DNA from 4 places in the Brevibacterium sp. genome. Region 4 is predicted to be linked to each of the others. Evidence: riboswitches for the same ligand, from Rfam matches in the RefSeq annotation. Region 4 holds a riboswitch; each other region holds the start of a gene.
The links. A riboswitch is a leader RNA that binds a small molecule or an ion and turns the genes downstream of it on or off. The one in region 4 is predicted to bind thiamine pyrophosphate.

Region 1 (7,306 bases), on a different contig from region 4:
GACGAAGGCCTTCGGATCGAGTCTGCCGTCGGCGAGCTGGGCGAGGAACGGCAGCTCTTCGATCTGCTTGACGATGGGGCGAACGCGGTCCCACAGCTGGGTGGTCAGTGGGCCGGCGGTAAAGGTGACGGTCATGGGAACTCCTCTGTGCTCGTGTGATGTGGTGGTTCGTGTGCCGGGATGGTCAGTGTGCCGGGGTGGTGCGTGTGCCGGGGTGTTTCGATTGAAAGGGCGGTGCGTGTGTCGGGGCCGGTCAGGCGGGTCGACCGCGGACGATGTCGACCTGGTGGTCGACGGGTCCGTGAGCGCCCTCCGGATCCAGGCTCAGCTGCCAGTCCGCAGCCGAGTTCAGGGCGCGAGCGAGAAAATCGAGGGCATTGCCGACAGCCTCGCCGAGGATGTCCGACCCGATCGCCGCGCGTGACCGATCTTTCCCGGTCGGGGCCGCCGGATCGGCAGGTCCCCCGGCGACAGCTGCGCGTTCACGGCCGAGGACGGCCACCTCGGCGGTGATCGCGGCCGACAGAGTGCACCCGGTTCCGTGCGTGTTCATCGTCGTCACGCGAGGATGGGTGAACTCACGGACCTGGCCATCGGCGGTGGCGAGGATGTCGATGACTTCGTCATCGCTGCCGTGTCCGCCCTTGAGCAGGACCGCTCCGGGACCGCGTTCGAGCAGGCGACGAGCCTGGTCACGCATGGCCTCAGTCGTCTGCGCTTCGGGTTCGTCATCGCTGATGAGCAGGGCCGCCTCGGGGAGGTTGGGGGTGATGAGGTCGGCGACGGGCAGCAGTTGGGTGCGCACGGCGTCGACGGCATCGGCCTCGAGGAGGCGATGGCCGGAGGTCGCGATCATCACCGGATCGACGGTATAGAAGCCGAGCCGGCTTTCTGCCGCGCGGGCGACGACGAGTTCGACGAGGTCACGGCTGCCGAGCATCCCCGATTTCGTCGCATCGACGGGCAGGTCACCGAGCACGGAGTCGAACTGATCGGCGACGAAATCGACGTCGACCGGATAGACGCGCGACACCCCGTGCGTGTTCTGCGCGACGAGGGCGGTGATGACGGTCGTGCCCATGGTCTTCCGCGCGGTGAAGGTCTTGAGGTCGGCTTGGATTCCGGCGCCGCCGGACGGGTCGGTGCCGGCGATGGACAAGGTGATCGGCGGGCGGGTCGTCATTGGTCGCTCCCGGTGAAAGCGGCCAGCAGCTCTTCGGCCGCCGACTTCGGATCGTCGGCCAGGCAGATCGCCGAGACCACGCAGATTCCGATCAGACCACGTCCGTGCAGGTCGGGGGCACGGTCGGCGGTGATGCCGCCGATCGCGACGGCGGGGAGGCCGGCTTCTGCCGCCAGTTCGCCGAGGCGGTCCGGTCCGATGCCGTCGGGGGCGTCGGCTTTCGTGGAGGTGTCATAGACCGGTCCGATGCCGACGAGGTCGACGACTCCGGAGTCGCGGGCGGCGGCGAATTCGTCGCTGTTCGCGGCCGAGAGACCGATGAGCGGTTCCGCACCCAGGACCGCGCGCACCTCGGCGACGGTGGTGTCAGTTTGGCCGACGTGGATGTGCACGTTCTCGCCTTCGTCGATGAGGCGGAGGGCCACCTCGACGCGGTCGTTGAGGACGACGGGGACCGTGCGGTCGGTGCCGCGGGTGGCGGCGTCGACGGCGGCGATGACCTGGCGGGTGAGCGAATAGAAGCTTGCGTCGTCGATGTCTTTGTCGCGGACCTGGACGATGCCCACTCCCCCGGCGACGGCGGCCTGCACGGTCTCGGCGACGCTGCGACCGGCGGCTTCGCATTGCGCGGAGTCGGTGACGAGGTAGAGGCGCGTGTCGATTCCGGCGAAGCGGTCGGTCGCGGCAGCGCCGTCGGTCGCGGCAGCGCCGTCGGTCACGGCAGCGCCGTTCGGGTTGTCAGCGATGTGGCGGGATCCGGCGGTCATGCCTGGGCGCCTTCGCCGGCCGTGAGCGTGTCGAGGCCGATTCTCGCCTGCGCGAGTCGGTCACCGTCGACGGTGTGGAGAGCGTCGAGGAAGCTCACCGAGTAGCTGCCCGGACCCTTCGCACCATCGGCGGCGAGTTCCCCGGCGACCGCGAAGTGGGCGTGGGCGGCGACGACAGCTTCGAACTTCGCCGAGGCGGCCCCACCGTTCGCGGACTGCTCGGGGGCGCTGATTGCTGAGACGTCGGCGTCGGGGTCGGCCAGTCCGGCACGGGCGGCGGCCAAGTAGGCGACGGTGACGGCGCCGAGTGAGCAGCCGGTGCCGATGACCAGCGGCATGAATTCGTGGCCGCCGGTGATGCGGGCGACGTGATCGGTGCCGTCGATATGGGCGACGACGGCATCGGTGGGTCCGGATACGGCGACGGTCGCCCCGGTTTCTCTGGCCAGCTTCGCAGCGGCGGGAAGGACGGCGTCGACTTCATCGGTGGAGTCGACTCCGCGTCCACCGAGTCCCACGCCGGCGAGTGCGGCGATCTCGGAGGCGTTGCCGCGGATGGCGGTCGGGTGATCGGCGGCGGCGCGGCGGATGCGGGAGGTGCGGAAGTCGACGGCGCCGACGCTCACGGGGTCGAGGACCCAGGGCTTGCCGGCGGCGGTGGCGACGTCGATGGCAGCATCGGCGGCGAGCAGCTGATGGTTCGAGGCGGTGCCGAAGTTGACGAGGACTCCGCTGGCGATCCCGGCGAACTGTCCGGCATCGGCTTCATGGTCGAGCATCGCCGGGGAGGCGCCGACGGCCAGGAGCACGTTCGCGCTGAACTGCTGCACGACGGTGTTCGTGATGCATTGGATGAGTGGGTTGATTGCGCGCAGTCGCGCATTCGCAGAACGCAGGTCGAAGTCAACCATGACGATCCCTTCGCTAGTATGGCCCAGATCAGGTTCGATGGGTGTTCTCTCAGCCTCGGTGTCCTCCGTGCGCAGCTCTTCGGTGCGAACGGATCCTCATGAGGCACCCCATGTCATTGGCATCGACTGTATCAGCCTGACTGATGCGGAGCGACTCCATGCGCTGCTTGGTTGCTCAGCACCGACCGCTCGACTTAACGTCGCTGCATCAAGCTGTGCATTGCGCGCTCGAAGCTAAGGCGAGCGGTCGGCAGAGGGTGCTCTTGCGGAACCGAGCGGTCGACGACAACTTGAGCGCTCAGCGCTGAGCGGACGCCCCTGTGCCGCCGACCCGGCACTACCCGCGCCCGACGTACCTCTGGCCGCGGCGGCTGAGCGCATCGATGACGACGGCGGTGAGCAAGACGAGCGCGGTGATGATCTGCTGTGCATCGGAGTTGAAGCCGATGAGGTAGAGACCGTTGTTGATCGCGCCGACGACCAGTGCGCCGAGCACTGCCGCCCAGGCGGTTCCGCGACCACCGAACAGCGAGGTGCCGCCGATGACGGCCGCAGCGATCGCGTTGAGCAGGTCCTGCGTGCTCACCAGCGTCGATCCCGCGTTCGTCGTCACTCCGGTCTTGATGAATCCGAACAGAGCGGCCAGCACTCCGGCAGCCATGAACACGCTGATGCGCACCCAGGTCACGCGGATGCCGGCACGCCGGGCGGCTTCGACCTTGCCGCCGACGGCGTAGATCGAACGACCATAACGGGTCTTGCGCAGCACGAGGTCGATGATGATCGCGATGACGATCATGAGGAAGAACGGCATCGCCAGACCGAAGTCCTGATTGACGAGGATGAGGAAGCCGAACACGATCGCGGCCAACAGGACGATCCTCACGATCACCGAAGTCCAGCTCGGAGCACTGAGACCCTCCCTGTGGCGGCGCAACTTCGAATAGATGATGCCGACGCCGAATCCGATGATCGCGATCGCACCGAAGACATAGGCCCAGATCGCCGGGAAATAGAAGCTCGCGAAGTCGAAGGCGAAGGTGTCCGACATCGACAGGTTCTTCTGCGTACCCAGGGTTGTCAGCGTCAGGCCGGTGAACGCGAGCAAGCCGGCCAGGGTCACCACGAACGCCGGGATGCCGACGACGGCGAAGAACCAGCCCTGGATCGCACCGACGACCAGGCCGAGCAGCAGCATGATGACCAGCGCCAGGGCCGGCGGCACACCTTGCCTCACCACCAGAACACCGAGCAGCGAGGCGGCCAATCCGCCCAACTGCGCCAGGGAGAGGTCGATCTCGCCGAGGAGCAGGATGAGGTTGATGCCCAGGGCAAGTATCGCGAGGAATGCGACCTGGGTGGAGAGGTTGACGAGGTTGGCCGGAGAGATGAAGTTCGAGTCGGCCGTCTGGAAGACGATGACGATGACGATGAGGGCGAAGATGACCGGGAACGATCCGAGCTGGCCCTCTTTGACCCGTCGCAGGAACGTTCCGACGACGCCTTCGTGAGTGATCCGTTCGTCGGTGATGAAGGAATTGCGGGTCATCGACGCTCACCCCTCCGTGCCGCACGCTTGGTCACGACGTTGTCGCTGGCCCCGGTGATCGCGGCCACGAGCACGTCCGTGCGTTCGTCGCCAGGGAAGTCACCGGCGTCCTTGCCCAAGCGCAGCACGTGCACCCGCTCGCACACAGCCTGCACGTCAGCCATATTGTGGCTGACGAGCAGCACCCCGAGGTCACGTTCCTTCAGCCGTTCGATGAGGTTGAGCACCTCGGCCGTCTGGGCGACACCGAGCGCCGCCGTCGGCTCGTCGAGCATGACCAGGGAGGGTTCGCCCAGCAGCGAGCGAGCGATCGCGACGGTCTGACGCTGACCGCCGGACAGGGCCGCGATCGGCACTCGCACGCTCGGGATCTTCGCTGACAGACTGCGCAGCAGCTCCCAGGATTTGGCCTCCATGGACACCTCGTCGAGCACTCCGCCGCGGGTCTTCTCATGTCCGAGGAAGAGGTTGGCGACGACGTCGAGGTTCTCGCACAGGGCCAAGTCTTGGAACACGGTGGCCACTCCGGCCCTCTGCGCGTCCTTCGGGGAGGAGAACCTCTGCGCCGTTCCGTTCATGATGAGCTCGCCCTCATCGGCGGCATGGACTCCGGCGATGACCTTGATCAGCGTCGATTTGCCGGCGCCGTTGTCGCCGACAAGGCCGACGACCTCGCCGCGGCCGACGCTGAGATTGATGTCGGTCAGTGCCTGAACGGCACCGAATCGCTTGTTGATTCCGCGCAGTTCGAGCACCGGCTCGCTGTCGCTGCCCGGCGTCCGCGTCGCCGCAGATGCCTGGTCAGGGGTGTCTGGTGTCATCTGTTCCTACTTGTCGCAGTCGTTGACCCCGGCAGCCGGCGACCGGTGATGGTCGCCGGCTCGAGGTCGGTCGCATCAGATCGTGAGCGCGCACGTGCTCACTTCACGCCGGCATCGGCACAGAGCTTCTCCACCTTGCTCGTGCAGATATCAGAGGCCTTGATCTGGTCGCCGACGATGTCCTTGATGTTGTCCTTGGTCACGACCTTGGCCTCGACGAAGTCCGTCGGGGTGTCTTTGTAGGTCGTGCTCGCTTCGACGTCCTCGCCCGCAGCCAGAGCCACAGCGGCCTTGGCGGCGAACTCCGCCTGCGGTGGGATCGACTTGTAGATCGTGGCGAACTGATCACCCTTGAGGATGTTCTGCAGACCGTCGACCTCAGCGTCCTGGCCGGTCACCACGGTTTCGACCTTGGCCTTCTTCGTCGCGGCGATGACGCCGCCGGCGGTGCCGTCGTTGGCCGCGTAGATGGCGATCGGCTTCTCACCGTCGCCCTGCAGCTGACCTTCGACCCACTGGCGGGCGTCGTCGGGGTTCCAGTCGAGGGTGTCATGGCTGGCGGCGATATCGACGCCGGCACCTTTGAGAGTCTCTTCGGCACCGGCCTTGAAGTCCGCGGCGTTCGGGTCTTTCGGGTCACCGTTGACCATCCACACCGGGCCCGATTTCGGGTCGACTCCGGCCTCCTTGAGCCCGTCGAGCACGGCCTGGCCTTGGAGGTTGCCGATCTTCTTGTTATCGAACGAGGTGTAGTAGTCCGCGCCCTCGAAGAAACGGTCGTAGGAGATGACCGGGATCTTCTTCGCTTCTGCCTTCGACAGCGCCGATGCCACCGCTGAGGCATCGACTGGGTCGAGCACGATGGCATCGACACCTTCGGTCACTGCGGCTTCGAACTGCTGTTGCTGCTGGGTCGCATCCTGATTGGCGTTGCGGTATTCGACCTTCGCATCCGGATTGGCCTCTTTGAGGTACTTCTCGAAGTTCGGCTTGTCGAGCGACTCGTACCGGGTGGTCTTCGACTCGGGCAGGAGCAGCGCGATGGTGACGTCGCCGTCCCCGCCGGATCCACTGTCGGCTTCGTCGTTGCCCTGGCCCTTCTGATTGCCGCAGCCGCTGAGCGCCAGAGCGCCGATCGCGACCGAGGCACCGAGGAGTGCCAGCTTCTTGTGGGACTTAAGGTTGTGCCTCATTGTGAACCTTTCAATCATTCTGACAACGTTGTCAGGCTGTTGAATATGATTCGCTGAAGACCGCCTGCTGTCAACTGTTTTCGCAAAAGTTCTCAGCGAGTGTCGGGCGGCTCTTCACCGCTGCCACGAGCGATGACGCACAGCGCGTTGTCGAAATCGGGCACGCTGTCGTCGACACGACCATGCCCCATCGTCTCCGCCGCGATCGGGCCGTTTCCCTCACCGAGGCGGCCCCCGCCCGCCCCGGCACCGCTGGGTTCCGCACCGGCCCGGAGCCTGCGGACCGCCTCGGCGGCAAGGGACTCGACGTTGCGATCGACGACGGTGACGTCGAGGAGTTCGGCCGTGGGGAAATCGTCGATGCCCACCAGGGCCGGCCATTCGCCGAGGCGGCGGCAGGCATCGATGGCGCCCTGCGTGAGCGTGGCCGAGAGGGTGATGAGGGCACCGGGGGCGCTGCGGGAGCCGAGCCAGGCAGCAACGACGTTCTTTGCGCTGGCTTCGTCGTGGGCGTCTTCGCGCATATACGCGCGCCAGCCGACACCGCGACGGCCGGCGACGGCATCCTGGATTCCCTGCAGGCGGCGGGTGGTGATGAGGCTGGGCGATTGATCTCCGATGACGCCGAGTGCCATGTGTCCGTGAGCGAGCAGCTGCTCGGCCGCGAGGCGTCCCGCTTCACGGTCATCACCTGCGACGATGCCGATGCCGGGACTGTCGACCGCCGGGTCGAGGGAGACGATTCTGGTGCCCGGCGCCGAGGCGGCTCGTGCGTAGGTCTCGGCCGCCTCGGGGTGGGCGCGGATGACGATGATCCCGGTCAGATCGTTGGCGAGGCATTCGTCGAGGAAGGCTTCCTCCCGGTCGGGATCGTCACCGACT
Region 2 (7,306 bases), on a different contig from region 4:
GGACAACCGAGGAAGACTCCGACGGCTCCCTTGACCGGGTACATGCCGAGGAAGAATCCATCGCCCCAGATCTCATCGACGGCGCTCTGATCACCATCGGCCTCGGCCCAGCAGACCCATCCGCCCCAGGTCGTGTCCACTGACGACTCCGGGGAGGTCTCGCCGGAGACGGCAGCGGCAGTGCTGCCTGATTCGCTCGTGGCGGTTGCGGCAGGCCCACCGGTCAGGAGTCTGCGGGTGCGGGAGTTCATGCCGTCGGCGATGACGACGGCATCGAATGCGAGTGCTGCCTCCTGACCCAGGTTCCGCTGCCGTCGCCCACGGTGCTGTTCGGATCGGCTGTCCTGGACCAGATTCACAGTGGCACCGTCGTCGGACAGTCCGGTCACTGTGGTGCCGAAGGCGATCGGGCAGTCGTCGTCGGTGAGCACGTCGAGCAATGCGGAGCGGGAGATTCCGCGATAGTCGCCGAAGTCGGCCAGCAGATCACCGAGGTGGTCCTGTCGGAGGACTTTTCCGTTGTGCGCATGGGCGATATAGCGATCGATGCCGACGCTGGCCCCGAGGTAAGCCTCCCGGCACTCGAGTTCGTCGATGATGGGATCGACCATGGGCATGAGTGCGAGCATGTATCCGGCCCGGTTGTCACCGATCATCCGACGGGAATCCGGCGACCGGTCGATGAGGACCGGGTGCATCCCGCGGGCCCGCAGGAGCTGAGCCAGGGTGATGCCGGCGATTCCGGCTCCGACGATGAGAATACGCGGCTCTTCCGGGCTCACGTGCTTCAGCTGGTCGTCGACCATTGCCGCGATGATCATGCGTGGTCTCCTTCGTCGGGCCGTTCCAGTGTGCCGACCCAAGTGGACCGGCTGGTCCACACACGGTATCACCGAGTGGACCGCATGGTCCACAATCGTGTCGAGCATTGCTACACTGACGGCGTGTCCGAGACTGCGTTGGCGCGTATGCGCCCCGAGAAGCGCGCCGCGCTCATCGATGCCGCCGCGCGAGAATTCGCTTCGCGGACGTTCGAGGAGGCGTCGCTCAATCGCATCATCTCCACCTGCGGGATGAGCAAGAGCTCCTTCTACCATGTCGTCGACTCGAAGGACGACCTCTTCGCCCTCGTCGTCACCGATCTCGCTGCGGCTGCCCGCGGGTTCTGGACTCCGCCTGCTCCGGACAGCTTTTCGGACGGGTTCTGGGACCGTGCGCGCTCGGTCTGGGACGACATTGCGCGAACATGGCCCGGCAGCCCTGAGCTCACGCTCCTGTGGCACATCGTCTATGCGAATACGGACAGTCCGGCTGTGCGACGCCTTGCCGACCGCGTCGAAGAATGGGTGCGCGCCGTGCTCATCGCCGGACGTGAAGCCGCAACGATCGATGTCGAGTGTCCGCTCGAGCTCCAGACTCTGGCGGTGTTCTCACTGCTGCGGACGTTCGACGAATGGGCTCTGCACCTGACGGAAAGCGATAGCCCAACCGTCGGCCCTGAGGAGATCTCAGTCCATCAGTTCAGGCTGCTCACGCGTCTGCTGAGTGCCTGAGACGGGCTCACACAGAGTCGACGACCGGCAGCTCCCGGTCCGAGACCGGTGACTGAGGCAGGCCGCGGACGAGGTCGGGGCCCAGATCGGAGATGCTCCGGGCGCCCATGAGCCCCATGGCGGTGAGGATCTCCTGCTGGATGAGGGCGATCGCCCTCTCGACGCCTCGTTGGCCGCCGGCCATGAGCCCGTACAGGTACGCCCGGCCGATGAGTACGAAGTCGGCTCCGGCGCACAGCGCGGCGACGACATCGGTGCCGGACATGATGCCGGAGTCGAAGATGAGCTCCATCTCCGGTCCGACCTCCGCACGGACTTCGGCCAGGGAGGTCAGCGAATCGGGGGCCCGATCGAGCTGGCGGCCGCCGTGGTTGGAGACGACGAGTCCATCGGCTCCGACGGATCGGGCGCGCCGGGCATCCTCGGCGGTGAGGATCCCCTTGACGAACAGGCGTCCGTTCCATTGGTCGCGGATCCACCGCAGGTCATCGAGGTCGAGGGTCGGGTCGAACATCGTCTTCGTCATCTCCGCCAGGGACTGGGAGGTGTTCGACAGCGACGCGTATTTCGGCGGTTCGGTGGTGAGGAAGTTGAACCACCAGCCGGGACGATAGGAGGCGTCGAGGATCGTTCCCAGTGTCAGACGGGGCGGGATCGTCAGCCCGTTGCGGTGATCGCGCAGACGCTGACCGGTGATCGGGGTGTCGACGGTGACCAGCAGGGTCTCGTATCCGCTGGCGGCGGCCCGCTGGATCAGGTCGAGGCTGCGCTGCCGGTCCTTCCACAGGTAGAGCTGGAACCACCGGGTGGAATCCGGTGCCGCCTGCGCGACGTCTTCGACCGAGGTCGTGCCCATCGTCGACAGCGAGAACGGAATTCCGGCCTTCGCCGCCGCTCGGACTCCGGCGACCTCGCCTGCGGAGTGCATCATACGCGTGTAGCCGGTCGGGGCGATGCCGAAGGGCAGCCGGGCTCGGGCGCCGGCGATCGTCGTCGACGTATCCGGCGCATCGACGCCGTGGAGGATGCGGGGAAGGAGCTCGACGGTGCCGAGCGCCTCACGGTTCTTCGCCAGGGTCCGCTCATCCAGAGCCGCACCGTCGACATAGTCGAACGGTGCGGTCGGTGTCACGCGCTTGGCGATGCGGCGAAGGTCCCAGATGTCCGCGGCCGACTCCAATCTGGCTGCAACCCGGTCGAGTCGGGGCAGGTCGAACTGCAGCAAGGGGGCGAGTTCTCTCAGATCGGGCAGTCGGCGCTTCATTTCTCTCCTCGTTCTCGGTTGAGGTAGGCGAGCACTGCCGCGACACGTCGGCTCATGGTCTCCCCTGCCTGGAGGCCGAGTTTATCGAAGATGGAGCTGATCGCCTTTTCGACGGAGCTGACCGAGACGAAGAGCCGTTCGCCGCCTCAGTCGCAGCGGAGGCGAACGCAGCCGACGCGCCGGACGCGGCGGATGCCGATCCGACGAACTCCGAGCCCGAGATGTCATGATGGAGGGGATGTCTCAAACACATGTGTGGTACGTCAGCTACGGATCGAACATGGCTCGCGATCGGCTCGCCTGCTATCTGCAGGGCGGGCGACCGCCCGGCGCTAAGGTGACCTACCCGGGCGCCAGAGACGGCACACTTCCCCGCGCCGAAGCCGGGATCGAACTGCCCGGAACGATCTACTTCGCCGGCGAATCGACGGTGTGGGGCGGCGGCATGGCCTTCTATGATCATTCCGCCCCCGGACCGACCCCGGCCAAGGCCTACCTCATCACGGCCGAACAGTTCGCCGATGTGGCCGCCCAGGAGATGAACCGTCCGCCCGAGCCCGACAGTCCGCTCGAACGCCTCGTCTTCGACCTGCCGGCAGGCAGCTCCCATTCTCTGGGTCCGGGCGGCTACGAAACGCTGCTCGCCCTCGATGATGCCGACGACGTCCCCATGGTCACATTCACCGCCGCCCACAGTTCGACCGACATCGAACACACTCAGCCGCAGGAGCCGTATCTGGCGATGCTGCGCACGGGCACGGCCGAGGTCAGAGCCGCTTCTGGGCTTCCCCGGCCCGCAGCTGCACAAGCGTGAGGTCGAGCAGCGGAGTCGCGACTCCTAACTCCTCTGCCTTGGCCGACAGATCGCCGAGGATGTGCTCCGTTTCGCTCGGCAGCCCTGCCGTCACATCCCGGTAGAGGGATGAGGTGAAGGCCGAACCGTCCGCGGTGAGCATCTGCAGCGTCATGTCGTGGGAGGCCTCCGACACCGGGTGTCCGGCCGCGGTCGCCACGGCTTCGAGTTCGTCGATGATGGCATGCACGTGCGATCTGCCGCCGGCCGCCATGATCGCCCCGACGGGAGCGCGGAACAGGCATGTGACGACTCCCGCCGCGGCGATGAAGGTCCACTTCTCCCACAGCCCGTCGATAATTCCGTCGACGATCTGGAGCTTGAATCCGGGGACGTCGAGAGCCGCGGAGATTCGCGTGGGTACGGCCGCGGCGTGAAGGTCGCCGATGGTCATCACCGCAAGGTCGGTGAGCTGGACGACGGCTCCGTCCCTGATGGTGCCGACGATCTTGACGAACCCTCCGAGCACCTGCCCGGGGTACCTGTACTGCAGCTTCTCTATCTGGGCCATACCGTTGAGGAACGGGATGATCGTCGTCTGCTCGCCCACAGCCGGTCCGATATCGGCGATGACCGAGTCGAGGCCGCCTGCTTTGACCGCGACGATGACGAGGTCGAAGGTCTGTGGTGCGGCTGCGAGCTCCTCAGCGGTGATGACATCGACCTGATTCGTCCGATCATCACCGGGCGCAGTGAAGCGCAGTCCCTCCGTGCGGACCCTCGCGGCCCGTGCCTGCCGGAGCAGGAATGTGACATCGCGTCCGGCTTCCTGCAGATAGGTGCCGAACGCCCCACCGGTGGCCCCTGCCCCGGCGATGAGGATCGACAGGTCGGCACCTGCACCGGTTGTGTCGGATGCGCTGTCAGCTGCTGGGGTCATTCCAACTCCTCTTTGAGCTCCCGTGCGGCCGCAGCGGGGTCGTCTGCCGAGGTTATCGCACGGACGACGACGGCACGGTTCGCGCCCGCCTGCCGGATCGCGTCCAGCCTCTCCCCTGCCGCGATGCCGCCGATCGCGAACCACGGTTTGCTCGCCTCGGCGGCGGCGGCGGTCAGCAGTGCCGTCCCCACAGCGGCACGGCCGGGTTTCGTCGGGGTCTCCCAGACCGGTCCGACACAGAAATAGTCGGTCTCCGGGTCCGCCTCGGCGGCGAGCGCCTGCTCGAGGGAATGAGTGGAGCGTCCGAGGATGACGTCGGGCCCGAGCACGGCCCGGGCCTGACTGCTGGTGAGATCTCCCTGACCGACGTGGAAGACATCTGCGTCGGTCAGCAGCGCGACATCGGCGCGGTCGTTGACGGAGAAGAGTTTGCCGTGGCGTGCGGCGACATCCCTGAGGACTTCCAATGCTGCGATCTCGGCGCGGGCCTCGAGGCTCTTGTCCCTCAGCTGGATGATGTCGACTCCCCCACGGTAGGCGGCGTCGAGGAACTCGGCGAGGTCGCCTTGAGCGGTCCGGGCATCGGTGCACAGGTAGAGCGACGCTTCGGCCAAACGGGCCTGCCTCCAGGCTCTCTTCGTCTGCCGCGCTGCGGTGCGCGGTGGCATCTGTGTGGTCATGGTCATAGAGTAGAGGAGTTCGCGGGAGCCTCCCAACGAGGCTGAGAGGGCGTAAGGCCGACCGTCAGACCTGATGCGGATCATGCCGCCGGAGGGAGAAGCTGTGAGAGTCATCGTCGTCGGCGCCGGGATCATCGGCCTGTCCACGGCCTGGTATCTGCGCCGTCTCGGTGCCGAAGTCACCATCATCGATCCTGCCCCCGCCCAGGGGGCGAGCCATGCCGCCGCGGGGATGATCGCTCCCGCCGCCGAGGTGGTCTGGGGACAGACTCCCCTGTATCCGCTGATGCGGACCTCGGCTCAGATGTTTCCGGAATTCGCCGCCGAGGTGGCGAGCGCCGCCGGCACCGATCTCGGTTTCACAGATGCCGGGACCTTGGTGTGTGCGGGTGACCGGGCTGATCTGCAGGCTCTGCGGGAACTGCGCGAAGCACAATCGCGATCGGGTTTCGCCACCGAGCTCATCACCGGCAGTGCTGCCCGCCATATCGAACCGTCGCTGTCGCCTGCCGTGGCCGGGGCTGTGAACATTCCCGGTGATCACTCGATCGATCCGCGTCGTGTATCGGCGGGACTGCTGTCTGCGCTTGCGGCTGGTTCAGAGTCGCTGCTCATCCGGCAGCGAGTGGCCGAGCTGCTGGGGGATGGTGCGGCGACAACCGGCGTCACACTGGGAGACGGACGCCGGTTGGAAGCCGATCAGGTGGTCGTCTGCGCCGGCAGCGCCACCACCGAGATCGCCGGTGCCCCGCCGCTGCCGATCCGGGAAGTCTGGGGTGATGTGCTGCGCTTGCGTGCCCCCGCCGAGGCGACTCCCCTGCTGAATCGGACCATCCGCGGGTTGGTCAACGGTCGCCCCGTCTACCTGGTCCCACGCCCCGACGGTGAGATCGTGCTCGGTGCCAGTTCCCGTGAGGACGGGCTCTCCGGCACCCCTGCCGGGGCGATCCACCGGCTGCTCTCTGACGGGCAGCGATTGGTCCCGGGCATCCTCGACGCGGAGATCACCGACATCACCACCCGAGCCCGGCCCGGCTCGCCCGACGACCTGCCGATGATCGGGCGCATCGATCCCGGCTGCGTCGTGAGCACCGGCTACTTCCGCCATGGCATCCTCTTGGCCCCGTTCGGCGGCCGGCTCGGCGCCGAGCTCGCCCTGGGTGCTGCCTCCGACTGGCCTCCTGACGGGACGCTCGAGTCCGTGTCCCCACTCCGCTTCACCACAGACCACACCACCGCCTACCCGATGAGGAGCAACTCATGACCGATCGCGACCACCCACCGACCATCGTCCTCAACGGCGACAATCATGAGCTGCCGGGTGCCACCTCGGCGCTCGACCTCATCGCCGAGGTCACCGGACGGGAGCTGAATCCCGATGGGACACCGGCCGACGGCGGACGCTTAGGGCTGGCCCTGGCCGTCGACGGCGAGGTCATCCGTCGCGGTGCCTGGTCCGGGTTCGCCCTGGCCGACGGGCACACCGTCGACATCGTCACCGCAGTGCAGGGAGGCTGAGATGAGCTGGATGGTCGATGACGTGGAGATGTCGTCTCGCCTCGTGATGGGCACGGGTGGGGCGAGTTCCCTGAGCATCCTCGAAGACGCCCTCGTGGCCTCGGGAACCGAGCTGACCACGGTGGCGATGCGCCGCTTCGACGCCGAGTCCCGGGACTCGGTGTTCACCATGCTGCAGCGTCTGGGAATCCGGGTGCTGCCGAACACCGCCGGCTGCTATACGGCCCGTGATGCCGTGCTCACCGCCCGACTGGCCAGGGAGGCCCTGGAGACGAACTGGGTGAAGCTCGAGGTCATCGCCGATGAGGACACCCTGCTCCCGGACCCCGTCGAGCTCTTCACCGCCGCCGAGGAGCTCGTCCTCGACGGGTTCACGGTCTTCGCCTATACGAACGATGATCCGGCTCTGGCGAAACGTCTGGAGGATGCCGGGGTGGCCGTGGTGATGCCGGCAGGTGCTCCGATCGGCAGTGGGCTGGGCATCCTCAACCCTCACAACATCGAGACCATCGTCTCCCGCGCGCAGGTGCCCGTCATCCTCGACGCCGGTGTCGGAAC
Region 3 (7,306 bases), on a different contig from region 4:
TTGATGAGGTCCTTGCCGCCGATGCCCTTGTGCTGGGCGACTGCGAGCACGGCCGGGATGTTGTCACCGGGGTGCGAGTACTCTGCGGCGAGGAAGGTGTCGTGGAAATCGAGTTCGCGCACGGCCACACCGTTGGCCCAAGCGGCCCATTCCGGTGAGAAGCGGTCGCTCACCGGCAGACCGAAGATGGTGGCACCGGGATTGAACGGGTGGGTCTGGGCCTGTTCGCGAGCATGGGTCGGAGCGGAGCGACGCACGGATGCGGCAGCCACAGAAGCGTTGTCGATGACGCGGTTGATGACCATTTCGGTGACTTCGGAATCGACCGGCGTCGGGTCGGATGCGACCTCGGCGATCTTCCATGCGAGCTGATCTTCGCGAGCCAGGTTCTCTGAGCTCTTGTAGGTGCGGACTTCATGATTGATCATGGATACCCCTTCATAGTCCTTGACCGGAAATGGTCACATAGTGCTGACACAACTGTAGGCCACGTCACTCGACAGGTCCCTGCCGGTCGGAAATTTATCTCGACGTCAAGATATTTTACCCGAAGCGTGTCCCAGTTCACCACCAGGGTCTCCATGCTCTTCTGCCGTGAGGGATGGTTGTGGGACTATTGGGTCATGACTCGGACTGCCCTGGACTTCGACGAGAACTGGTTCGACGACGCGGAATATGCGCGCCTGCGCAGACGCATGCCGATCCCCTATGTCAACGCCATCCCGGTGCGGGTGGGCGAGACCGGCAACGTTGAACGCATCGGCCTGCTGCTGCGCAGCCTCGAGGACGGCACCCTCGGACGGGAGGTCGTGGGCGGGCGGATCCGCTTCCACGAGACGATCCGCACCGCGCTGGTGCGTCACGCCGAGAACGACCTCGGTCCGATGGCGCTGCCGGTCATTCCACCGGCGATCAGCCCGTTCCACATCGCCGAATACTTCCCCACCGAGGGCTCGGCCCTGCTCCATGATCCGCGCCAGCACGCGATCGCCATGTGCTTCATCATGGAGGTCCGCGGCGAATGCACCCCGCGGGCCGATGCCCTCAGCCTCGATTGGCTCACCCCCGAGGAGACCATGCGTCCCGATATCGTCGGCGAGCTCTGCTACGGCCAGGACCATATCCTGCGCATCGCACTGGCCCATCTGGGCTTCCGCGTCTGAGCCAGATGCACGCCCAGGTGAGACGGATCTTCTCGCCCCACGTTTTTTCTGCAACTTGTAGAACTGTCTTGGTAGACTGAAAGCGACGCGGACGATACCGCTGGTCGGGGCCGTCGTCGGCGTCTGGCTTGACCAGGCCCCGATGGAGAGGTTCGAGATGTCTGCTCAGTCCCCCATGGCCGAGTCCACCACCGCCGAAGCACGATCGGCCGGGCGCAAAGCGTCCGAGTCCGGTCGCGATCGGGAGTTCGGCGTCCTCGTCGGCTTCGACGGCTCCGAACTCGCGGCACTCGCAGTACACTTCGGAGCTGCGGAGGCCGTCCGTCGGAATACCGCACTGACCGTCGTGACCGCCTATCCGCTGCCGACGATGATCTATCCGAACATGGCGTCGATTCCCAGCGAGCCCGAAGACGAGAAGGCGAGGAAGCAAGCGGAGAAGACCCTCGCCGAGGCGGTCGAGCTCGTCCGTGACCACCCCGGGGAGAAGAGCTTCCTCACTGCTCCGGGCGATGCCGCGGGGGTCATCACCACGTTGAGTGCCGATGCCGAGATCATCATCGTCGGTGCGCGCGGTCGCGGCGGATTCGTGGGCCGGGCCCTCGGTTCGGTGTCAACCGCTGTGCCGGCTCACGCCCACTGTCCGACGATCGTCATCCCTCACCACGCCACGTCGGCTGAGTCGCATGGACCGGTGGCCGTGGGCGTCGACGGCTCGGACCCCGCTCGGGTCGCGATGGTCACTGCCGCCGCCGAAGCCGCAGTGCGCGGGGCTCCTCTCGAGGTCATCGCCGTGCTTCCAGCCGGAGAGGAGTGGCTCTACTGGTACCCCAACCTCGAGCTCAGCTCCGAGGCCACCGCTCGTCGGCAGAGGCAGCTGACCGAATCACTCGAGAAGGAAACCGCGACGCTGGCCGAGCAGTTCCCGGATCTGGCGGTGACCACCTCGGTGCCGGTCGGCGATCCCACGGAGACTCTCGTCGGGATCAGCTCCCGCGCACAGCTGACGGTGATGGGCACCCGTGGGCGCGGACGGATCCGCAGCGCTCTGCTGGGATCCGTCTCGCGCGGAGTCCTCAACCACGCCGAGGGTCCGGTCATGGTGGTTCCGAGCTGAGCGACAGCGGCGGGTTGACCAGCAAGGCTGTGCCGATCAGCTAAGTCCGGCACCTCGACGGCGACGGCTCGCCACGAGGAGTACCGCGCCGAGTGCCAGCGCCCCCGCGCCGACAGCCAAGGGCAGTGCAGGCCCACCGCCGGTGCGGGGCAGGTCTCTATCCCCGCTCGCCGAGGCGGTCCCGGATGAATCCGAATCATCGCCCGTTCCTACGGCGTTCGCCTCGGCCGCTTCGGCATCGTCATCCGGGGCGGGTTCTTCCGCCTCGGCGCGCCTGAGTTCGACATCGTCGATCTGCTCGGCTGCGGCCTGCGCTTCCGCCCGTTCGCCATCGGCCGACGCTCCCCCAGTGGGCACCTCATAGGTCGTCGCCCGCAGCGCTTCGTCGCTGACGCGGACCCGGGTGAAGGCGGGCATGTCGTTGTGGACGCTCTTGCCTTCCCAGTCGAGGCCGGGAACGTAGTCGTAGAACTTCGACCCCGATGACGAGGTCAGCGTGAGGTAGAGCGTCTGCCCGTCTTCCTTCTCCTCATCGGCTCCCGCTTCGGAGCCCTCGACGGGCTTGCGCTCCCCGTCCATGAGGAAGGTGCGGTTAAAGATGTGGTCGTGGCCGGAGACGACGAGGTCGATGTCATTGCGGGCCGCGACCGGTGGGATCGCCTTCCGCAGCCGCTTCACATCGAGATCGTTCCAATGTGTTGCCGTCGAATAGATCGAATGGTGAAACCCGAGCACAGTCCACCGCACCTGGCCACCGTGTTCGGCGACGACCTCGTCGATGAATTCGGCGTGGGCGTCCATGTCCGAACTGTTCGAGTTGATGTTGAGAAACAGGACTCCGTCTTCGATGAACCAGTAGTCACCGCCGGAGGTGATGATTCCGCCGCCGCCGTGGTCGTGGCTGACATTGGGTCGGTTGAAGTGCTGTTCGTAGGCTTTCGACGACACGTCGTGGTTGCCGATCGTCGTCGCCTGCGGGATCGTCCGGGTCGCTTCCGGGGCCAAGTACTGCGCATACTGCTCTTGGTTGCCGGCGGAGTTGACCTGGTCTCCCAGCGAGTAGAAGAAGCTCGGGTCGTCGGCAGTGGCCACGGCCGACGACAGGGTCCGGTCCCAACCGGTGGCATCGTCGGGATCTCCGCCTCCGGCGCCGACCTGGGGGTCGCCGAAGACGAGGAATTCGTCACCTCCTCCGGCAGATGCCATGGTGAACTGCTGCACCTCGGTGAACCCGTCCTCGTCGCTGCCGACCTGGTAGGCGTAGTCGGTGCCGGGTTCCAGGCCGGTCATGCTCGCATGGTTGTAGTGACGTTTGAGGTCGGTGGCAAGGCCGGAGTCTGTGGTCTCAGCCGCTGCCGCGTCGGCGGGAAGTTCGCGTCCCTCGAGTTCACTGACCGGCGCCCACCGGACCTCTCCCCCGCCGGAGTTCTCACTCATCCAAGAGAGGTCGCGCGTCGTCGGGTCGGCTCCGATCTGCAATACGGGATCGGTGATCGATTCGCTCCCCGCATCCCCCTCGGCGGGCGGGTCCGGCGGGTCCTGGCTCGCGGTCGAGCTCGGGCCGCCCGAGCCGAGAGACGGTTCGGCGCGCACGGGCACCGGGGCCGCCACGAGTGCGGCGAGCAGGGTGGCGGCGGACAGGGCACTGAGTGGTCGCTTGAGCCGATGCGTATTCACCCGCCCAGTCCTACCGATCAGCAGTGTCTGGTCGTTCTAAGGCTCGTCGACGAGACCGGGAACGGGAGGTGAATCGCCGATGACGACTCCCGGCCCCCGCGTCGCCTCCGCTCCCGGTTGCTGCTTCTCTCACCTGTTGTACAGTGGTGGCTACGACAGGGGAGCGCCGTCAGGGGCGCTGAGAGTGCAGAAGAAGCTGCAGACCCTCGAACCTGATGCGGTCAGTACCGCCGAAGGAAGTCGAGACTCTTCACCCCTCCTTGATATGAGGAGGCACAATGCCGAACACCACTACGCCGACCACCACCCCCACCCGTGCGCAAGCCTTCACCGCGGCACCGAAATCCAAGCAGTGGCGGGTCGTCGACTATGTCACCACCGCCGTGCTCGGCATCGCCGTGGGACTCGTCTTCTGGGTGCTCGCGCTGAGCTGGAAGGTTCTCGAACTCGCCTTCCAGGCATTCCCGCCGTCGATCGGCCTCATCGCCGGACTCTGGGTGCTGGCCGGTCCGCTGGCCGGTGCCATCATCCGCAAACCCGGTGCCGCACTCCTGTGCGAACTCATCGCCGCGACCGTCGAAGCCGTGCTCGGCTCCCACTTCGGGGCGACCGTTCTGCTCTCGGGTCTGCTGCAGGGCCTCGGTGCCGAACTCGTCTTCGCCGCCTTCGGCTACAAACGCTTCACCCTGTGGGTCACCGCCGCTTCGGGAGTGCTGGCCGCGGCGTTCATGGCCGTGAGCGAGAACATCATGTACAACGCCGAATGGCAGTTCGGCTTCCAGGCGATCTACGCGGTCTGCGCGATCATCTCCGGCCTCGTCATCTCCGGCATCGGCGCGTGGTATGCCTACCGGGCGATCGCGGCCACCGGGGCTCTGAGCTCCTTCGCCTCCGGCCGTCGCTGATGGCCCTGCCGATCACGGCCTCCGACTTCTCATGGACGCATACAGACCGTGAGGGGCCGGCAGTCGGTCCGCTCGACCTGCAGATCGCGGCCGGAGAGAAGGTGCTGCTGCTCGGCGCCTCCGGGGCCGGCAAATCGACGTTCCTCCACGCCGTTGCCGGTGTCCTGCCCGAGGAATCGGGTGAAGCCACCGGTGAACTCCTCGTCGGCGGTGAGAAACCGGATCCTCGCCGAGGCTGCACCGGGCTGGTCCTCCAAGATCCCGATTCGCAGGTGATCTTCTCCCGCATCGGTGATGATGTGGCGTTCGGGATGGAGAACCTCGGACTTCCGGCCGAGGCCATCGAGGCTCAGGTCCCCGAGTCCCTGCATGCGATGGGACTCGATCTGGCCCCGGAGCATCCGAGTGCTGCCCTGTCCGGTGGGCAGAAGCAGCGGCTGGCTCTGGCCGGGATCCATGCGATGGCCCCGGAGGTCATCGTCCTCGACGAGCCGACGGCCAATATCGATCCCGCCTCGGCGACCGAGGTCCGCGATGCCGTGCTCACCGTGCAGGCCGAGACACAGGCGACCATGCTCGTCGTCGAACACCGGGTGGAGCTGTGGATCGATCACGTCGACCGGGTCATCGTGCTCGGCCGCAAAGGCATCGCTGCCCAAGGTCCGCCCGAGCGGATCTTCACCGATTCGGACCTGACCGAAATGCTCATCGGCTGCGGCATCTGGATGCCGCAGGACTCCCCCACCCCGTGCCGAGGCGGGGCCGCAGGAATCGGTGGGACGTCGGGCCGCCTCGGCGAGGTACTGCTGCGCACTGATCGGCTCAGCGTTGCTCGACCGCGCATGGCCACCCCCGCCGCGACCGGCCTGGACCTGAGCCTGAGCGCCGGTCAGGCTCTCGGAATCGTCGGTGCGAACGGGGCAGGCAAATCGACCACGGCTCTGACCTTGGCGGGCCTGCTGCCCGAATTCTCCGGGCAGGTCCTCGCAGAGGCGGCCCTGCGGGAAGGAGCCAAACGGCCCCAGCCTTTCGCCTGGCCGTCGAAGCAGTTGGCGGCGCGCATCGGCATGGTCTTCCAGGAACCGGCACACCAGTTCCTCACCTCGAGCGTGGCGGCCGAACTCGAGCTGGGTCCCCGGCTGGCCGGGTGGTCTGCCGCCGAGTCGCAGTCTCGGGTGGATGAACTTCTTGCGGGACTCGGTCTCACCGGTTTGGCGCAGGCTCATCCGCAGAGTCTCTCAGGTGGGGAGAAGCGTCGCCTGTCGGTGGCGGCGATGCTGGCTCCCCGGCCCCGGGTGCTCATCGTCGATGAGCCGACCTTCGGTCAGGATGCGCTGACGTGGGCGGGGTTGGTGGAGATGTTCCTCGATGCCTTGGAACACGGTTCCGCGGTGGTCGCGGTCAGCCATGATCACGCATTCCTCGAGGCCATCGGGGCCGATCTCCTCGAACTCGGCGACCGCAGCCACGAAGAGCGAGCCGACGACAATCAGTCGGATTCGCATGTCAGGGCGGGTGAGCGCGGTGAGTAAGGGCCTCGATGTGTATTCTCGCCACTCCCCCGAGGTCGCGGTACAGGATCCGGGGCAGCTCATCCCCGTGGTGCGTTCGACCGCTTTGGGGCGGTGCAATCCGCTGACGAAGATCGCAGTCGCCCTCATCCTCATGGTCGGGGCGCTGCTGAGCATCGATCTGGTCTCTGCCGGGGTGGTGCTGCTGGCGGCATTGCTGGCTCTGCCGGCGACGGGGCTCGATCTCGTGGCCGCAGCCAAGCGGCTGTGGTTCCTGCCCGCCGGTGCTCTGCTCGCCGCTTGGGGCACGGCTCTGCTGGCGGAGAAGACCGGGGATGTGGTCGTCGATGTCGGACCCGTCCTATTCACCACGGGTTCGTTGGCCGCTGCCGCAGCGATCTTCGTGCGCGCCCTGGCCCTGGCGATCCCGCTCATCGTGCTCGCCTCGACGATCGATCCGCGGGACCTCGCCGATTCGCTCATCCAGCATCTGCGGCTGCCCGAGGTCGTCGTGGTCTCTGTTCTGGCGGCGTCGCGTCTGCTTGGATTGTTGGTCAGTGAGTGGCAGGTGCTGGCGATGGCCAGGCGGGCCAGAGGCGTCGCCGGCGGTACGCTTCTGCGGCGCACGGGCAGCCTCTTCAGCGGGGTGTTCGTTCTGCTCGTGGTCTCGATTCGCCGGGCAACGACCCTGGCGATGGCGATGGAGGGCCGGGCATTCGGTCGTCCGGGCCGCACGTGGCGCAGGCGGTCGAGTTTCGCAACCCGAGATGTCGTGGCGGTGCTTCTCAGTCTGGCTGTCGGCGGGATCGCGATCGGTGCGGCTCACGTGCTCGGAGTCTGGAACCCGATCATCGGGTGAGGCGACGCGGATATGGCACAACTCAGAGCTGATTGAGGATGTCCTTGCCGAAGGCCCGCCATTCCTCGAGGGCT
Region 4 (7,306 bases):
CGGTTCCCGCGCTGCTCTTCGTACCGAAGCCCGACGTCAAAGCACGGTGGATCATCGGCTACGGACTCGGCTTCGGACTGCTGCAATTCCTCTTCCTCTACTGGGCGATGGCCGCCGGCATGCCCGCGGGACTCGCGTCCCTCGTCCTCCAAGCTTCGGGCCCCTTCACGGTGCTGCTGGGCATGACGTTTCTGCGCGAGAGGGTCCGCGGTTCGCAGATGGCCTTTCTGCTCGTCGCGATGGCAGGGCTCGCCGTCGTAGGCTGGCAGCGATTCGACTCGAACGCGAGCTTCGTGCCCTTCCTCCTCACCCTCGCCGGCGCCTTCGGCTGGGCGATCGGCAACATCTGCAACCGGCAGGCTCACACCACCGAGCCGATCAAGCTGACGATGTGGATGTCCGTCGTCCCACCCCTGCCGATGCTGGCGCTCTCCCTCGCAGTGGAAGGACCTGAGAGGGTCGGGGCGTCGTTCGCGGGGCTGACTACCCCGACCGGACTTCTTGCCATCGCTGGCCTGATCTACACCACGGTCGTCGCGACGATCATCGGGTCGGGGGTGTGGTCGTGGCTGATGTCGCGCAACCCGGCCGGCGTCGTCGCACCGTTCTCGATGCTCGTTCCTGTGGTCGGGATGAGCGCGGCGTTCGTCTTCCTCGGCGAGCGAGTCAGCCTCGGGGAGCTGTGCGGAGCCGTCCTCGTCATCATCGGGGTCCTCGGAGCGGGCCTCAAGGCTGCGAAGGGGGCCCGTATTCTCGCCGCCGCCGAGGTTGCCGTGCCGGTGAGCGCGCAAGCGAAGGATTTCGACGCCAGCGATTCCATCAGGACCAGTTGACGGGCATTCGCGTAGCCTGAGGTCATGACCGCCGATGATGCGCCTCCGACTCTTCATGACGACCGCCTGTCCGTCGAGGATCTGCTCGCGTCCCCTCGGGGACGCTCGCTCGTGGTTGGGCTGGCCCTGAATGGACGCGACGACGAATTCGACGAGGACGCTGAACCTCTCACCGAGGAAGCGCGTGCGCTTTCCGAGGCTCGCCACGATGTCTTCATCGCCGGCTTCCTTGCCGACAAGGAGCAGGGCGCTGCGGTGGCGATGTACCTCGGCGAGGGAGACTCCGAACCGGAACCCGGAGACGTCACTGCCCAGGACGTCGCGGCAACCCTGCGACGCGTCACACCGCTGAGGCCGACTCAAATTGACCTGGAGAACGAGATGGCCGAAGTCATCTCCGGCGCCATGTACTGGCAGCCTCCTCACGGTGCCGATCAGATCGCTGCTGCCCCAGAGGTGCGGGAAGCTCTGCGCCCCTTCGCGGAGATGCTCATATCCACTGGCCTGCTCGATGTCTGGACAGCGCCTCTGCACCCGGGCAATCAATGGGCTCTGGCTTGGGATGACGCAGATCATCGCAGTGGGCTGCCTGCAGTATTCGACCGGCCCCTAGGTCCTGTTGATTCGACAGCGGCGCCTGCGATCACGCTGACCGATCTCTATCCGCCTCTCGAGCGAGACGGAGCGAGGCTCTCGTGGGGGTTGGACGAGTGGCTCGCAGATGTCCTCACCACCGAAACAGAGTACCGTCACGACTTCGCCAAGAACCCCTACGAGGAGGTCAGCGGCGAATGGTGGTCGACTCCGCCAGACGGGCTCTGGTCGTCGACGGGGACCTGGCCGGACGGAACCCTGATCGGCGTCGAACTCGTCGAGGACGATTTCGGTCTCGAGCGTGCCCGAGCATGCCGTCTGAAACTGCGCCCGGATGCCCGCATCGCCGAGATTCGCGGACCTGAGGATTGGGCGGATCTGTGCAGGCGCTATCCGCTCGACGTCACCGCGCAGCGCCGCCACGTGTGGTTCGAGACCACCGGGCGCAAGGGTCGGTGGGTCATTCCCGATTGGTCACGGGTGTCCGAGGAATTCGACGGTGTACACGTGGGTCTGTCCGGCTATCTGCGCGCGGCCGGTGCGGTCATCGACGTGACGGAGGGCCGCCTCGGCGAGGAAGCGGAGACCGTCCCCACGGCAGGTAATACGGATGATCGGACGGCGAGTCTCGTGGCAGGGTGGCATCCGGATACGACGTTTTGGCTGAACAACGTCATCGAGGCCGTCACCGAGGTGGCCGAATGGCGCTATGACGGCGACGCTGATCGGTGGGTGCGGGGCTGAGTCAGCTGAATGAAAGTCAGTCGACCGGGGACAGACTGGGTGTCTCGTCGATGCCGAAACGGGTTTTGAGTGCCCGGCGGGCGGAGAACCAGCCGTTCATTCCGTGCACGCCCGGTGCCGGTGGGGTCGCCGCCGAGCACAGGAAGGCACCGGGCACGCCGAGGCTGTAGTTGTCCCAGCTCGTGCGCGGCCTGGCCATCATCCGGTAGAACGACACAACACCGGTGGCGATGTCCCCGCCGATGTAGTTCTGGTTGTGCCCGGCCATCTCGGAGGCTGGGATCGCGTTGTGGGCGACGATGCGGTCGCGGAAGCCCGGGGCGAAGCGTTCGAGCTGCCTCGTGATGTATTCCGTCGGGTCGAGCGGACAATCGAAGGGCACGTGCGCATACGTCCACAGTGGGCGCAGGCCGTTCACCTCGCGTGATGGGTCGAACACGGTGGGGTCGGAGACGAGGCAGACAGGATCGGCCGGCATGCGGCCGTTCGTCACCTGCGCCTCGGCGGCGGCCATCTGCGCCCGTGAGCCGCCGACATGGATGGTTCCGGCGCGCCCCACCTCAGGGTCGGACCAGGGGACCGGCCCATTGAGGACGAAATCGACCTTCGCCGCGGCATTGCCCTGTTTGAACCCCCGCAGGCTCTTGTCGACCTGGTCCGGCAGCAGGCCGGAGAAGATCTGCGCCGCGCCCAACGCCGAGGTGTCGAGCAGATAGGCGCGGGCCTTGGGCAGGTCTGTGACGTGGGTGATCGGGGAGTTTGCGTGCACAGTGCCGCCGTGGGCTTCGAGATCGGCGACGAGGTGGTTGATGATCGCCTGGGATCCGCCGATGGGGGAGGGCCAGCCTCCGGCGTGGGCGACGGTCGAGAGCATCGTGGCCGTGGCCGCGGTGCCCATGGCAGGCAGCCCGCCGATCGCGTGCGCGGCGACACCGGTGAACAGGGCCTGGGAGGATTCGTGGGAGAGAGGAATGTTCCAGGCAGGACTGGCCTGGCTCAGCAGTCGGAGACCGAATTTCACGATGTTCGCGATGCCTGGAACGTCGCGCAGGGTCTCGGGCACGGAGCGTTTGTCACCGAGGGAGAGCCAGATCGCGTCATCGACACGTTCGAGGAGCGGTGCGAAGAATCGCCGCCATTCGGGTCCTGCCTCGCCGAGGCGGTCGACCGTCTCATGGAGATCGTGGAAGGCCAGCGCGGCGGGCTTGTTATCCAGCGGTTGGGCATAGGAGATATCGGGAGTCGTCAGCTCCATGCCGCGAGCGCGCAGGTCGAAGTCGACGAAGAAGGGACTGGCGATGGCCAGTGGGTGGACGGCCGAGCAGATGTCGTGAGTGATGCCTGGGGCCAGCCCGAGGTCGAGGGTGCGGGCACCGCCGCCGATCGTCGGCTGAGCCTCGAACACTTCGACACTCAGCCCGGCGCGGGCCAGGGTGACCGCGGCGGCCATGCCGTTGGGACCACTTCCGACGACGACTGCATCAACACCAGTGCTCATGTGGCCAGTCTAGGTCAGTGAGGTGGACGGCTGCGGAGTGCAGACCCTGGAAGCTCAGTTGTCGTACACGTTGTCGAAGAAGGCGCATTCGAGATCGACGGCCCGCTGCCAGACGCGGGTGAGGGACTCAGCCTTTGAGCTCTGGTCGTCGGCTGCCTGGAATACGCGCTCGAGCTCATCGACGAGGAACTGCACCCACCCGCGGAAAGCCTCGCCTCGGTGGAGGTCGATCCATCCTCGGTGAACCTGTCGCTGCGGCATTTCCTCACCGGACTCGGCCCAGTCGAGATAGAGCCATTCGGCGACGACGAGGACGACGAGCAGCTGCGGATACGACGCCGAAGCGACGGAGTCGTCCATGAGATCGCGGAACCCAACCGTCGGGGCGGTTAGTTCCGGGTGGAGGTAATCGGCTGGATCGATTCCCAATTCGGCGAATGAGTCGACGAAATAGGTGTCCTCATCGGCGACGAGCATTCCCAGTTGTCGAGCGAACCGCAGCTTCGCCTCGAGTTCATCGGCGTGGGCGACGCACGCGCCGAGCATGGACAGAAATGACTCGAAGAACTGATAATCCTGCACCAGATAGTCGCGCATCACGGCGTCGTCGATGCTGCCTGCGAAGAGCTCCCGGACGAATCTGTGGTCGACCGCCGCCGCCCATTGTCTGCTCGTCGAACTCATCAGCTCGGACACCGCTCCGTAGGCGGCCACCTCGATCGATGCACCGATGCCTGTGGTTGTCATCGTTGTTCCACTCCCTCCGCCGGTACTCACCGGATCAGGTTCAAAGGGTCTGCTCTCGCACTCTCAGCGCCTGTTGATCGGCGCTCCCCTGCAGCGCTTCGACACTATCACCAAGGTAAGGAGAGTTGTCAGTAGGACCGGATCAGGTTCGGCCGGTCCAGGTCTCGATTGTCGAATACCCATGTCGCCTTCTCCCGCGGAGACGCCTCAGAGAAGTACAGTCGTTGACCGCGGACATAGCGATGATTCGATGTGGCCTCGGGATCGGCATCGAAGGCTCCGGCAAACCGCTCGTTCCCTCGTGGGACCGAGACTTCAAACGGAACATCGACCCACACGCTCGCATCCCATCGATCCACAAGCTCGGGACGGTGGAGGAAGATTCCCTCGATGAGGAGGACACAGTCGTTCGGCAGACTCAGAGGCTCCGGAGCAATCGGCCGATCCTTGTCGACGTCCCACACAGCTGGAACGACCGAGTCGCCTCGTCGAAATGGTTCGACGACGGACTCGACGAATGCTCCGTAGTCATAGGAACGGCGATAGAAGGTGTCTGGCCCCGTGCCTTGGGCGTAGCGGATCGCCCGAGCGTGGTGGAAGCCATCGATGCGGATGGCGGTGACCCGGCGGCCGGAAACATATCCAGGTACGTCCGCAGCGGTTTTGGCCAAATTCACGAGCTCGTGAGCGAGCATCGTCTTCCCGGCCCCATCGACCCCGTCGAGGGCAATGAGCGCACGATGCCCCGGCCGGACTGCGCGGAGCTCAGCCAGCAGGTTTCGTAGGGCCGTGCCCCGGGAACTCACCGGGCTACGGACCCGGCGGGGGATAGCGACTGCGTGGCCGCCTCGGCGAGGGTGTACGCCACGTACTCCGCGATACGGTCCGCGGCAGGCTGACTACCCGCCGACTTTTCGGCGGACTCGACGGACGGGTTGTAGTTCGTGTTCGTGTTGATGTCGTAGACGACCTGACGGCCGTCGGCGGTCTCGATGAACTCGACGCCGGCGATCTCGATGCCGAGGTCGGCCACCAGCGTCTCGAGCCGAGCGATGAGCGGTGTTCCGGCCGTGATCTCCTCACGGCGGTCGAACTGGGGGACCGCCTCGACCTCGGGATCAGCCCCGGCGCCCGGAATCGTGCAGGCATCGGCCGGGCACAGCTCGAACGACCCACCTGAGACGTCGACGCGCACCGCATAGTGGAAGCGTCCGCCGATGAACTCGGCACGGGTGATGAACGGCTGGGCAGGCTGCACATACTCCTGGACGAGGGTGATGCCGTCGATCGGCGCGTTCGCACCACCGGGCGCGAACTCGTCGGCGACCGCCTCGAGCTCGGCGTGGGAGTCGAAGCGACGCACACCGAGGCCCTTGCCGCCCTGATTGTGCTTCGTGATGAACGGGGGGAGTGAAGCCGGCCGCGGCGTCGACGAGCGCCCGCGGTCCGAACGCGGCCGCTGTGGGCGGAACGTCGAAGCCCCGGCCGGCCAGCTCGCGATGCTGACGGACCTTGCTCACCTCGAGCTCGTAGACGTCGCGACCGTTGATGACTCGGCGGTCGGCGGCGGCGAGCCAGTCGAGGACGGCACGCCCGTACTCCTTCACATGCGGATCGGTCCGGGTGTGCGCCGACGCAGACAGCCGCGACCAGAACACCCCCTGTGGGGGCTCGGCGGCGAGATCGATCGATGCGTCGGGCAGGAGCCATTCGACATGGGCGACACCGAGGCGGTCGAGTGCCTCCGTGAACGGGGCCATCCATTCCGGATTGTCGTGGATGATGTGCACCGCGGCAGCATTGCCGACGGGCAGCATGTGAGAACTCATCGCGCACCTTTGCTCGGGGTGCCGGCGCGATTGCTCGCCCGGCGGATCTGCTCAACGATCCTACGCCACCCCGACCGTCGTTGGCCCCTTCGTCATGTCCGTGCTGCGGCGTAGACTCAGGTCATGGCTATCGCAAAGCAACCTGTGGTCGTACTCGATGCTCCTGACGCCGCCGAACTCGCAGAGTTCTACGGGCAGCTCCTCGATTGGAAGGTCGCGGTCGAGGAGGACGGCACCTGGGCGGAAGTCACCTCCGATTCCTGGCCCCCGCTGTGCATTCAGCAGGTCGAGGACTATCACGCGCCCAGCTGGCCCGGTCAGGCCCACCCGCAGCAGATGCACCTCGACGTCATCGTCGACGACCTCGATGTTGCTGAGGAGTCCGTGCTCGAGATCGGTGCGGGCAAAGCCCCCGAACAGCCGGGAGAGACGTTCCGCGTGTTCCTCGACCCGGCCGGTCACCCGTTCTGCCTGTGCAAAGGATGACCACACCATCACCGAGGCGGCCCCACCCGTCCGTGGTGGGCTGAGTCATGCGCGCGCTCGCCTCGTTTGCTGACCGTAATCCTGTCCTGTGGGCCAATGGTGCTGGTCAGACCACTGAGCTCGTCTCCCTGGCTGACTCCGCGCAGCTGACTCCGGGGCTGCGTCCTTGGCGGTTGAGCATCGCTCGACTCGAACATGTGGGCCCGTTCTCGGCCCTGCCCGGGATGGCGCGCACCTTCCAGCCCACCGCCGAGGTGGCCCTTGAGATCGACGGTCATATGCATCGCGTGCCGGCCCTCCGACCGGTGCACTTCCACGGAGAGCAGAACGTGAGCCTCGTCGATTTGGCCGACCCCTGCTTCGCCGTCAACCTCATGGTCGCCGATGACAGCACAGACGACGTCGCCTGCGACGCTGGTGCCGACACGGGCGTTGGCTCAGGCGCTGACTCGGGCACTGGCTCGGGCAGAGAATCCGAATCCGCTTCTGGCGAGCTGCAGATGTGCTTCGGTCGGCCGGTTCCAGCCGACGGAATCCGGTTGGTGCTCACTGTCGAAGCCGATGTCGATTTCCCT

Region 1: it holds a riboswitch for thiamine pyrophosphate, as region 4 does, so the genes downstream of both, ACTIIH_RS06530 (hydroxyethylthiazole kinase) here and ACTIIH_RS14490 (TenA family protein) in region 4, are expected to answer to the same signal.
Region 2: it holds a riboswitch for thiamine pyrophosphate, as region 4 does, so the genes downstream of both, thiO (glycine oxidase ThiO) here and ACTIIH_RS14490 (TenA family protein) in region 4, are expected to answer to the same signal.
Region 3: it holds a riboswitch for thiamine pyrophosphate, as region 4 does, so the genes downstream of both, ACTIIH_RS07060 (ECF transporter S component) here and ACTIIH_RS14490 (TenA family protein) in region 4, are expected to answer to the same signal.

The regions. Positions count from the first base shown of each region.
Region 1 is NZ_JBQDYQ010000015.1:42,829-50,134, reverse strand. Features, by position in the region: gene ACTIIH_RS06545 (TenA family protein) at 1-135, opposite strand, end outside; gene thiD (bifunctional hydroxymethylpyrimidine kinase/phosphomethylpyrimidine kinase) at 254-1,183, opposite strand; gene thiE (thiamine phosphate synthase) at 1,180-1,950, opposite strand; gene ACTIIH_RS06530 (hydroxyethylthiazole kinase) at 1,947-2,861, opposite strand; TPP riboswitch at 2,849-2,982, opposite strand; gene ACTIIH_RS06525 (sugar ABC transporter permease) at 3,199-4,410, opposite strand; gene ACTIIH_RS06520 (ATP-binding cassette domain-containing protein) at 4,407-5,231, opposite strand; gene ACTIIH_RS06515 (substrate-binding domain-containing protein) at 5,330-6,424, opposite strand; gene ACTIIH_RS06510 (LacI family DNA-binding transcriptional regulator) at 6,517-7,306, opposite strand, start outside.
Region 2 is NZ_JBQDYQ010000002.1:20,469-27,774, reverse strand. Features, by position in the region: gene ACTIIH_RS00890 (FAD-dependent oxidoreductase) at 1-821, opposite strand, end outside; gene ACTIIH_RS00885 (TetR/AcrR family transcriptional regulator) at 945-1,553, shown strand; gene ACTIIH_RS00880 (alpha-hydroxy acid oxidase) at 1,561-2,817, opposite strand; gene ACTIIH_RS00875 (histone deacetylase) at 3,056-3,631, shown strand; gene ACTIIH_RS00870 (ketopantoate reductase family protein) at 3,585-4,550, opposite strand; gene thiE (thiamine phosphate synthase) at 4,547-5,230, opposite strand; TPP riboswitch at 5,242-5,344, shown strand; gene thiO (glycine oxidase ThiO) at 5,334-6,494, shown strand; gene thiS (sulfur carrier protein ThiS) at 6,491-6,748, shown strand; gene ACTIIH_RS00850 (thiazole synthase) at 6,750-7,306, shown strand, end outside.
Region 3 is NZ_JBQDYQ010000018.1:411-7,716, forward strand. Features, by position in the region: partial or broken gene ACTIIH_RS07040 (MmgE/PrpD family protein) at 1-428, opposite strand, end outside; gene ACTIIH_RS07045 (DUF4916 domain-containing protein) at 624-1,163, shown strand; gene ACTIIH_RS07050 (universal stress protein) at 1,321-2,280, shown strand; gene ACTIIH_RS07055 (fibronectin type III domain-containing protein) at 2,317-3,957, opposite strand; TPP riboswitch at 4,105-4,213, shown strand; gene ACTIIH_RS07060 (ECF transporter S component) at 4,236-4,862, shown strand; gene ACTIIH_RS07065 (ABC transporter ATP-binding protein) at 4,862-6,394, shown strand; gene ACTIIH_RS07070 (energy-coupling factor transporter transmembrane component T family protein) at 6,387-7,232, shown strand; gene ACTIIH_RS07075 (hypothetical protein) at 7,255-7,306, opposite strand, start outside.
Region 4 is NZ_JBQDYQ010000072.1:1,761-9,066, forward strand. Features, by position in the region: gene ACTIIH_RS14475 (EamA family transporter) at 1-833, shown strand, start outside; gene ACTIIH_RS14480 (hypothetical protein) at 858-2,171, shown strand; gene ACTIIH_RS14485 (phytoene desaturase family protein) at 2,188-3,669, opposite strand; gene ACTIIH_RS14490 (TenA family protein) at 3,724-4,416, opposite strand; TPP riboswitch at 4,411-4,516, opposite strand; gene ACTIIH_RS14495 (uridine kinase) at 4,545-5,222, opposite strand; gene ACTIIH_RS14500 (hypothetical protein) at 5,219-5,779, opposite strand; gene ACTIIH_RS14505 (VOC family protein) at 6,369-6,731, shown strand; gene ACTIIH_RS14510 (HutD family protein) at 6,779-7,306, shown strand, end outside.